3 regions of the Methylobacterium sp. 391_Methyba4 genome follow, and region 1 is predicted to be linked to each of the others. Evidence: predicted binding sites of a transcription regulator. Region 1 holds the regulator's gene; each other region holds the start of a gene.
The links. Region 1 encodes LexA, which represses DNA repair genes until DNA is damaged. Its sites were predicted from a motif close to TGTTCNNNNTGTGTTCNG; they were not measured.
Positions count from the first base shown of each region.

Region 2: a site for LexA is predicted at 1,194-1,211, ahead of P9K36_RS21755 (DUF3072 domain-containing protein). Genes of this name have one in related genera too.
Region 3: a site for LexA is predicted at 1,782-1,799, ahead of P9K36_RS21195 (PA0069 family radical SAM protein). Genes of this name have one in related genera too.

Region 1 covers NZ_CP121475.1:2,572,484-2,575,752, reverse strand. Annotated here, with positions in the region: gene P9K36_RS11955 (ComEC/Rec2 family competence protein) at 1-1,274, shown strand, start outside; gene lexA (transcriptional repressor LexA) at 1,268-2,005, opposite strand; gene P9K36_RS11945 (hypothetical protein) at 2,256-2,702, shown strand; gene P9K36_RS11940 (hypothetical protein) at 2,721-2,936, opposite strand; gene P9K36_RS11935 (divalent metal cation transporter) at 3,017-3,269, shown strand, end outside.
Region 2 covers NZ_CP121475.1:4,635,021-4,638,289, reverse strand. Annotated here, with positions in the region: gene P9K36_RS21765 (Cof-type HAD-IIB family hydrolase) at 1-467, opposite strand, end outside; gene P9K36_RS21760 (gluconokinase) at 472-1,044, opposite strand; gene P9K36_RS21755 (DUF3072 domain-containing protein) at 1,220-1,504, shown strand; gene P9K36_RS21750 (hypothetical protein) at 1,692-1,940, shown strand; gene P9K36_RS21745 (polysaccharide biosynthesis/export family protein) at 2,202-3,269, shown strand, end outside.
Region 3 covers NZ_CP121475.1:4,516,945-4,520,213, forward strand. Annotated here, with positions in the region: gene P9K36_RS21190 (methyl-accepting chemotaxis protein) at 1-250, opposite strand, end outside; gene P9K36_RS21195 (PA0069 family radical SAM protein) at 638-1,753, opposite strand; gene P9K36_RS21200 (hypothetical protein) at 1,911-2,441, shown strand; gene P9K36_RS21205 (amino acid permease) at 2,576-3,269, shown strand, end outside.

The DNA.
Region 1 (3,269 bases):
TTTCGGGCTGGGACATCGCCGCCGAACGCTCGCTGATCATGACCCTGATCATGCTGGGCGCGATCCTGGTGGACCGGCCCGCCCTGTCGATGCGCAACCTCGCCCTCGCGGCGCTGATCGCCCTGGCCCGGGAGCCGGAGGGCCTGCTCGGCCCGAGCTTCCAGATGTCCTTCGGCGCCGTGGCCGGGCTGATCGCCTGCGCACGGCTGATCGACGGGCGGCTGTTCGTGCGCCCCGGGGCGGGCCGGCTCGGTCGGCTCGTCGGCAGCGGCCTCTCGGCGGTCACCGGGACCCTGGCCACGACCCTGGTGGCGCAGGTCGCGACCGCGCCCTTCGCCACCTACCATTTCCAGACGATCCAGCCCTTCGGCCTCGTCGGCAACGCCCTGACCCTGCCGCTCGTCTCCCTCGTGGTGATGCCCTCCGCGGTGATCGGGATCCTCGCCTATCCCTTCGCCCTCGACCGCCCGATCTGGTGGCTGATGGGTCAGGCGGTGGGGGGCATGCTCGCCGTCTCCCATTGGATCGCCGGGTTCGAGCGGGCCATCGTGGTCGTACCGGCCTTCGGCACCGCGGCGCTGTTCCTGCTGACCGCGGGCCTGCTGCTCGCGACGTTACCGGCCTCCCGCCTGCGCTGGCTCGCCGTGCCGCCGATCCTGCTCGGACTCGTCGTCGCGGCCCGACCCGACCGCTACGACCTCTATGTCGATCGGCAGGGTGCGGGGGCCGCGGTGCGGGGGCCGGACGGACGGCTCGCGGCCCTCGGCAGCCCGTCCGGCTTCGTCCTCGAACAATGGCTGAAGGCGGACGGCGACGGACGGGGAGCCGGGGCACTGATCGTCCGATCGGGCAGCGGCCGCTGTGATCGGCTCGGATGCACCGCGCGCCTGCCGGACGGACGGGCGGTCGCCCTGGTCCGGGACCGGCGGGCCTTCCCGGAGGATTGCGCCCGCGCCGCGGTGCTGATCACGGGCCTCGTGGCCCCACCGACCTGCACCGGCCCCCTGGTGATCGACCGGCGCGTCCTGGCCGCCCAGGGCGCCGTCGCCCTCAGGTCCGATGGCGAGAGCTTCGTCGCCCATCACGCCCGGGCCGATGGCCGCGCCGTGCCCTGGCGACCACGCTCGGGACACGGGCCGGGACCGCCACAATTGGTCACCGCGCCCTCCGCGGAGGCCCGCGCCTCTGACGACGGGGCGACAACGCCTCCGGAAACCGATGCGTCGGGCGGGGACTTCGCCCCCGGCGACGCGCCGGCCGAGCCGCTTCAGTAGCGGCGGACGAGGCTGACGAGGCGGCCCTGGATCCGGACCCGGTCGGGCCCGAGGACGCGCGTCTCGTAGGCCGGGTTGGCGGCCTCCAGGGCGATCGAGGAGCCGCGGCGGCGCAGACGCTTGAGCGTCGCCTCCTCGTCGTCGATCAGCGCCACGATGATGTCGCCGGTATTGGCCGTGTCCTGCTTGCGGATCACCACGAGGTCGCCGTCGAGGATGCCGGCCTCGACCATCGAGTCGCCGCGCACCTCCAGGGCGTAGTGCTCGCCGCCGGCCACGAAATCCGGCGACAGGGTGATGGCATGGCTTTGGTTCTGGATCGCCGAGACCGGCGTACCGGCGGCGATCCGGCCCATCACCGGGATCGAAATGGCACGACCGGCGTCATCGATCATCCGCGTGCTGGCCGGGGCCGGCGGCTGCTTGGACTTGCCGCCCTCGACCACGCTCGGGGTGAAACGGCGCGGCTCGGCCGGGGCCGAAGATGGGGCCGAAGATGGGACCGTCTGGCTCAGGCTCTCGGGAATGCGGATCACCTCGATGGCGCGCGCCCGATTCGGCAGGCGCCGGAGGAAGCCGCGCTCCTCCAGGGCCGTGATCAGCCGGTGGATGCCGGATTTCGACTTGAGGTCGAGGGCGTCCTTCATCTCGTCGAAGGACGGCGGGACGCCGCATTCCTGCATCCGGCTCTGGATGAAACGCAGGAGGTCCAGCTGCTTGCGCGTGAGCATCGAAGGGGGACTCGCGGCTTGGCAGACCGCCCCGTGACGGTCTCTGAAACAAATCACGAACAGGTTAAACGTTCCGCAAGTGTTCCGCAAGGGCGGCACCGCTACGCTTGGCGCGTCGCTCCGCGCTCGCGGGAGCAAGGTCGAGAAACGCATTGACGGCGCAAGCGGAGCCGTTTCAATGCACCGCGGCGCCCCGCCGGGAAGGCGGCGGATCCGGGCCGCGGGCTGGGACCCTCTTGGGATGACGAGGATGCGACGACCCGCAGCTCTGCTGCCCCTCGGCCTCGCCGCCCTCGGCCTCGCCGGCTGCACCACCGGGTTCTCCTACATCTCGCGGAACTACGTGGCGCTCACCCCCCAGGTGGTGACGATCGGCTGCAAGGAGCCCTACGAGGTCTACGACAACCGGCAGATGCGCCGGATGCTGATCGTCTCGAACGCCCTGCGCGAATATACCGGCTGCAACCTGAGCGAGGCCCGGATCGATCCGGAGCCGAACGCCACCCGGGTGAAGCGCTTCCGCACCGCCGCCCGGGCCTATCTCGACGAGACCGTGCGCGAGGATTGCCGGATCACCGGCGAGACCGTGTTCGATCCGCTGAAGACCGAGTTCGCCTACGCCTGCGACACGCCGATCGAGAAGCGCGGCACCGTGGTCCCCCGCCTGCCGGGCCGCAATCCCGGTCTCGCCCGCTGACCGACCGGCGGCGCGCCGTCAGGCGCCCGGCTTCGGGAAGGTCCGTTCCGCCGCGTCGCCGGCGGCGGCGAGCAGGGCGCGGGCGAAGGCCCGGGCTTCCGCCCGGTCGAGAACGATCGCGGCGGTGACCGGCGCGCCGCCGAGGTCGGCCAGGGCGAGTTCCAGGCGCACCCCGTCGGGCACGGCGGTCGCCTGCAGGCTCCAGCCGGAGCCCCGATCCGTGCTCTCCGCCATCACATGTCCCTCCCGCCTGCCCCGGGAAAACGCCGCAGGCGCCCGCCGGAACCGGCCGTGCGCGGGACTGTTCCCGAGCCGTGCCCAGCGCTTCCCTGCCTCGCCTGTCCGCTTACCTCAAGGCCGCAGGCCCCGGACTCGTGGTGATGCTGGCCGATACGGATGTCGGAAGCCTCATCACGGCGGCCCAGAGCGGGGCGCGCTGGGGCTATTCGCTCCTGCTCCTCCAGATCCTGCTGGTGCCAATCCTGTACGTCGTCCAGGAGCTGACGGTGCGACTCGGGACCGCCACCGGACGCGGCCACGGCGCGCTGATCCGGGAGCGCTACGGGC
Region 2 (3,269 bases), 2.1 Mb from region 1:
ATCTTGGCTGCGCTCCCCATGAGTGGGCCGAGATCGGCGACGACGCGGGGCTCCGCGCCGATCGTGCGGCGTTCGAGGTCGGCATAGGGACCCTCCGGGTCGCGCAGCCACCACGCCCCCTCGGCGAAGACCCAGACGTCCAGTCCCTCGGCCAACAGCCGGTCGAGGGCCGACCGGGCCGCCGCCTCGGGGATGGTCCGTTCCTCGATGGTCGAGAGGTCCGGCCGCACGACGCTCGCGCCGTTGAACGCCCCCATCGGCAGGTCGAGCTCGAGTTCGGCGACCAGGTTCCGCAGCCCGATCGGCGGCCGGGCCGAGGCGATGCTGAAGCCGATGCCTGCCGCTCTCAGCCGCCGGACGGCCGTGACCGTCGCCTCGGTCAGGCGCTTGTCGCCGGTCACCAGGGTTCCATCGACGTCCGAGATCACCAGGGCGATTCCCGAAGCCTTGCCGGATCCTGCAATCATCCGCTCACTTCCCAACCGTATCCCGGCGCATTTCGGCCGCGAGTTCCGCGACCACCCGGTCGGCAATGGCCTCGGGCGATTCGCGGATGCCGACCGTGATCGGGTGTTCATCGGCCCCCGGGATCTCCAGGGCCGCAAACTGGCTGTCCAAGAGACGCGGCGGCATGAAATGGCCCTGCCGCTCGGCGAGGCGCTGCGCGATCAGGGTCCGGTCGCCGTCCAGATAGACGAGGCGAACCCGCTGGCTCCCGCGGGTGAGAACGTCCCGGTACGCGCGGCGGAGGGCCGAACAGGCCACCACGCCCGACTCGCCAGCGTCGAGGCGCTGCTGGATCCAAGTCGCAATCCGGGCCAGCCAGGGCGCGCGATCCGCATCGTCGAGGGCGAGGCCCGCATGCATCTTCGCCACGTGCTCCGGCGTGTGAAAGCTGTCGCCGTCCGCGAAGATCCAGCCAAGCGTCTCGGCGATCAGCGCCGCCACGGTGCTCTTCCCGGAACCCGAGACGCCCATGACAACGAGCACCTGACCGGCGGCGGCCGTTCCGGCATCCGGCGCCGGCTCCGATTGGGACGTCATCCGGACCACCCTGGCTCCGAGGCGCGTCGGGGCGCTGCCCCTCACATCAATAGGAGCGGGTTTCCAGAAGGGAAGATCGCCGGGGATGCAAACGGGCTGCGGCGCCCGCAGGAACCGCGGCGCGGCCGGGCGCGTTCACCCCGCAGACGCCGAACATTTAGGGAACATGAGTCGCATGGCTAGCACAACCGCGAAGGCAACACCGAAGGCCGGCCGGGGTACCGGATCGAATCAGGACGCTACGGAGAACCCCAAGACCGACCCGAAGGACGTGTCGAACCAGATCAAGGACCCGGATCAGTGGACGACTGGCGGCGAGCCGATGACCGGCGCGCAGGCTTCCTATCTGAAGACGCTCTCGGAAGAGGCCAAGGAGCCGGCGGCGTTCGACCCTGACCTCGACAAGGCCGAAGCCTCGAAGCGGATCGACGACCTTCGCCATAAGGCCGGCCACGCCTGAGCCAAGCCGGGCGCGTTTCCCCCGGGCGCGCCCGTCGCCGTCTACGTCCGGGCGGCGTATCCCGGCCGGAATGGACAAGGTGGCCTGTTTCGAACACCTCGTTAAGCCGGCGGCAATGGCGAGAGGTTATCCCCCATGCAGCGCGTGAGGCCGCGCGGGCAGCGGGACTGAGAAGGCACGTTCGACCATGGATGAGCCGGGCGGCGGCGAAGCAGGACGGCGTGCGGTACAGGTGCGGACGGCGTTCGGCTTGACGGATCGGATTCGTGCCGAGGCCGTACGGTTCGCCCGCGACGTCCACGGATCCACGGCAATGGAATACGCCCTGCTCGGCGGCATGATCTTCCTCGTCGCCGTCGGCAGCATCCGGTACTACGTGTCCCGCGTCAGCGTCGTCTACGGCGACATCACCGCGGCAGTCACGCAGGGAAATTGAGCCGATCGGTCGCGGGATTGTCGGCCATTGGGCTGGAACGGCCAATGTGCGGCCGCTGATGACGTCCGGATTTGTATCTCGATATTGCGACCGCGGGCGAACGCCCGGCATTCGTCGTCTCTATGCCCCGAAAAAGCTGTGCTTAACGAGGATGACTTCGCAGTCTTGGCCGTGCCGGCCGGAGTGTGGCTCACCCGCTACGGACACCTGGGCCGCCATGGGCTAGGCACGGGCTCGGCAATACCGATGGGCAACATCTGGATGCGCAAACTTCCCCTTGTCCTGCTCGCCGTCACGGCGATGTCGGGCTGCACGTACCTGCCCGCGGCGGGTCCGACGGCGAGCGCGATCCAGGCGGGGGCGGAGGTGGCCACCGCCGACGGCGGCCTGCTCGCCCGCTACGAGATCATCGACGTCACGCCCTCGGTGGTCGAAGCCCTGCGCGGCCGGCCGCTGGACAGCCTGCTCGCCTCCTTCGGCGACCACCGTCCCTCCTCGGAGCCGGTGATCGGCGTCGGCGACATGGTCTCGGTCTCGATCTGGGAAGCCGGGTCGGGCGGCCTGTTCTCCGGGCCGCTGGTGGCCGACCGCTTCTCGGCGGGCTCCAAGTCCGCCCTCATCCCCGAGCAGCCCGTCGGGCGCGACGGCGCCATCTCGGTGCCCTATGCCGGCCGCATCAAGGTCGCCGGCCGCCGCACCCAGGACGTCCAGGCGCTCATCGAGAACGAACTCGCCGGCAAGGCCATCCAGCCGCAGGTGCTGGTCTCGGTCACCCGGCCGATCAGCCAGGCGGTGACCGTCACCGGCGAGGGCGCCGCCGGCGCCCGCCTGCCGCTCTCGGGCCACGGCGACCGCATCCTCGACGTCATCGCCGCCGCCGGCGGCAACCGCGCGCCGGTCAACGAGACCTTCGTGCGGCTCTCGCGCGGCCCGGTGACCGCGACCGTGCCGCTGACCACGGTGGTGTCGAACCCCAAGGAGAACATCTACCTGCGACCCAACGACGTACTCACCCTGGTGCGCGACCCGCAGACCTTCATCGCGGTGGGCGCGCTGGGCAACAGCACCGAGCTGCCGTTCCAGGCCGACGGCATCACCCTGGCCCAGGCGCTGGCCAAGGCGCGCGGCCTGTCGGACTTCGCCGCCGACCCGGCCGGGACGTTCATCTTCCGGTTCGAGCCGGCCAGCGTCGTGCGGCGCCTCAGCCCCAGCTCGCGGCTGCTCGGCACGCCGCTGGTGCCGGTGGTCTACCGGATCGACATGCGCGATCCCAACAGCCTGTTCGTCTCCCAGGCGTTCCGCATGCGCAACCGCGATCTGATCTACGTG
Region 3 (3,269 bases), 1.9 Mb from region 1:
CGGCGAGGTCGCGCACAAGGGTCCAGAATTCCGTCTCCGCGTCCATCAGGGCCTGCCGCTCGGACAGCTGATCCGCCCTGTCGGCCACCGAGATCGGACCCTCGACGGCCAGGACCTTCTGAACGATGCCCCGCGCCATGCGGGTCGCGATCACCGACCGGAGCAGCGTGCGGCTGACCCGCGTGAGCGTGACGACGCGCTGCCCCTCTCGCGCGTGCTCCACAGTGCTCAGGAGCGTGTCTGTACGCACGGCAAGCAGCATTACTCCCATACTCAGCGATACTACTCCGATAATCGATCCTATTGAAAATCTGAAATATCGAGACAAACCGTAAGTCCTTCTCAATGAAAATCTAGAAAACGACTTCATAGATGACAAAAGATCTTTGCTGTCAACCTCGAATTCAAGACTCAATCGAAATATGTATTTTGGCAATTAAGATTAAACCTAGAGTCAACAAGCCGAGTATTCGCGCAATCGAAGTCCCGATTGACGCAACGAGTGCGGTACGTCGCCATTTCGAGCGGAATTGGAGATGGATGATCGATAAGCTGCTGCACCGACGGCGGATTCATCTGGCCCGGCAGGCGCTCCGCTCATACGATCCTGGCCAGCCGGGCTCGACGCCGCGCCGTCTCAGAACAGCGACAACTGTGCCCCCGGTCTGCGGAAGAACTCCCGGTTCAGCGCCATCCGCCCGAAGGCGAAGCCGAGTCGCGTGCCGGCGAGCCGGACCCGCTGGCCGATCATCGCCGCGTAGGCCCCCTCCCCGCGGAAGCGGTGGCCGAAGCGCGGGTCGTTCTCGCGCCCGCCCCGGGCTTCCCGCAGGAGCGCGAAGGCCCGCGCCCTGCGCTCCGGATAGTGCTCGGCGAACCAGTCGGCCACGAGGTCGGCGACTTCGCCGGGGAGGCGCAGCAGCGCGTGGCCGATGCGACTCGCCCCGTGCGCACGCGCCTCGGCCAGGATCGATTCGATCTCGTGATCGGTCAGGCCGGGAATGATCGGCGAGACGTTGACCATGACGGGCACCCCCGCCGCGCTCAGCGCGCGCATCGCCACGAGCCGCTTGTCCGGCCGCGGCGCCCGCGGGTCGAGGCGGCGGGCGAGGTCCGGATCCAGTGTCGGCAACGAGATCGCCGCGAGCACGAGATTGTCCGCCGCCATCGCCGCCAGGATATCGAGGTCGCGCAGCACGAGGTCCGACTTGGTGGTGATGCTGACGGGATGTCGGGCGTCCCGCAGCACCTCCAGCACCGCGCGGGTGATCCGGTGCGCGCGCTCGACGGGCTGGTAGGGATCCGTGGCGGTGCCGAGGGCGATCGTCTCGGGCCGGTAGCCCGGCGCGGCCATCTCGCGGGCCAGCAGCCTTGCGGCGTCTGGCTTGGTGAAGATCCGCGACTCGAAGTCGAGCCCCGGCGACAGGCCGAGCCAGGCATGGGTGGGGCGCGCGTAGCAGTAGATGCAGCCGTGCTCGCAGCCCCGATAAGGGTTGATCGACCGGTCGAAGGGGATGTCGGGCGAGCTGTTGCGGGCGATGATCCGCGTGGAGCGCTCCGGGGTGACCTGCGTGCGCAGGGGCGCCGGCGCGTCCGCCATCCCGGTCTCCTCGTGGAACGTCTCCCGCCGGGCCGGCTCGTGGCGGCCGGTGGGATTGGCCGTGGCACCACGCCCGCGCCGAGCATCCCGCGGCACGCCGCTCGGGCCGAGTCGCTGGGCGGGCCGGCCCGAGACGTCATCGGGTATCGACACCATGGCGACTCGTCTCCTGCCCGACCCCGCTCGGAACATAGAGCGAACAGCCGTCGGCCGAACGCCTCTTTTTCAGGCAGACACAGCTTTGTCGCCTGTCCGGACAGCGACACGGCCGCCCGACGGCGGCCGGGCGGTTTACGGCGGCGCAGAATCGTCTATGCGCGCGCTCATGCTCTCCGCCGTGACCTATCTGGCCGACCCGGCCGATCCGGACGCGATCGATCGCTTGGCCGACACGCTCAGCGTGCTGGTCTCCGGCGTGGCCGGCGGCCTCATCGGCGACGCGGTGATCGTTTCGGGCAGCGAGAGTGAAGCCGTGGCGGCCGTCGCGGAGGCCACGGGCGCGACGCTCGTGCTGCACCGGGGCGGCAACCCCTACGCCGCGGGCGCTGCCGCAGCTCGCCGGGACTGGATCCTGTGCCTTGAGGCCGGGGACGTTCCGGCCGAGGGCTGGATCCGCACCCTCGACCGCTTCGTCGGGACGGCGCGGCCGGAGACGGCCCTCGGCCGCCTGCACCGTACGGCCGCAGGCTGGCTCGAACGGCTCGTGGGCCGGTTGGAGAGCGTGATGGGTGCCCGGCAGGCCCGGGCCGGGGACGTCGTCCGGCGCGAGGCCCTGCGGAGCGGCGGCCCGTTCGCGGCGCGCCTCAAGGTCCGGCCCTTGATCGCCCGGATCGAACGCGCCTGACCGGCAGAATCTTGCGCCGGCCCTCGTTGTTGTCGGTCAGTCCGCCTCTACAACACTTGAAGCGCGGCAGAAATTTCGCCGACTCTACATCTGTGGAAGCGGGCTGACCCGGCTCGACCTGGAAGGATGGTGCAATGGAATCGTCGGGCCTGATGGGGCGCAAATCGGTCGACGACATCGTCGAGAGCGGCGAGGGCGAGCAGCAGCTCTCGAAGTCGCTCGGCGCCCTCTCGATCACCGCGATGGGCATCGGGGCGATCATCGGCGCCGGCATCTTCGTTCTCACCGGCACGGCGGCGGCCCAGTATGCCGGACCGGGGATCATGCTGTCCTTCGTGCTCGGCGGCATCGCCTGCGCCTTCGTCGGCCTGTGCTACTCCGAGATGGCCGCGCTGATCCCGGTGGCGGGGTCGAGCTACACCTACACCTACGCGACGCTGGGCGAGTTCTTCGCGTGGCTCATCGGCTGGGACCTGATCCTGGAATACGCCATGGGTGCCGCCACCGTGGCGGTGGGCTGGTCGGGCTACGTCATCAGCATCCTGAAGACCGTCGGGATCGTGATCCCGGCCCAGTTCGCGAACGCGCCCGGCACGCCGATCGACGGCGGCGGGACGGCTCTGTTCAACCTGCCGGCGGTGCTGATCGTGGCGCTGATCACGATTTTGCTGATGCGCGGGACCAAGGAATCGGCGCGCTTCAACAACATCATGGTCGCGGTGAAGCTCACCGTGGTGGTGGCCTTCATCGCACTGGGCTGGGGCCACGTCGACACCGCGAACTGGAGCCCGCTGATCCCCGACAACGACGGCACCTTCGGGCATTTCG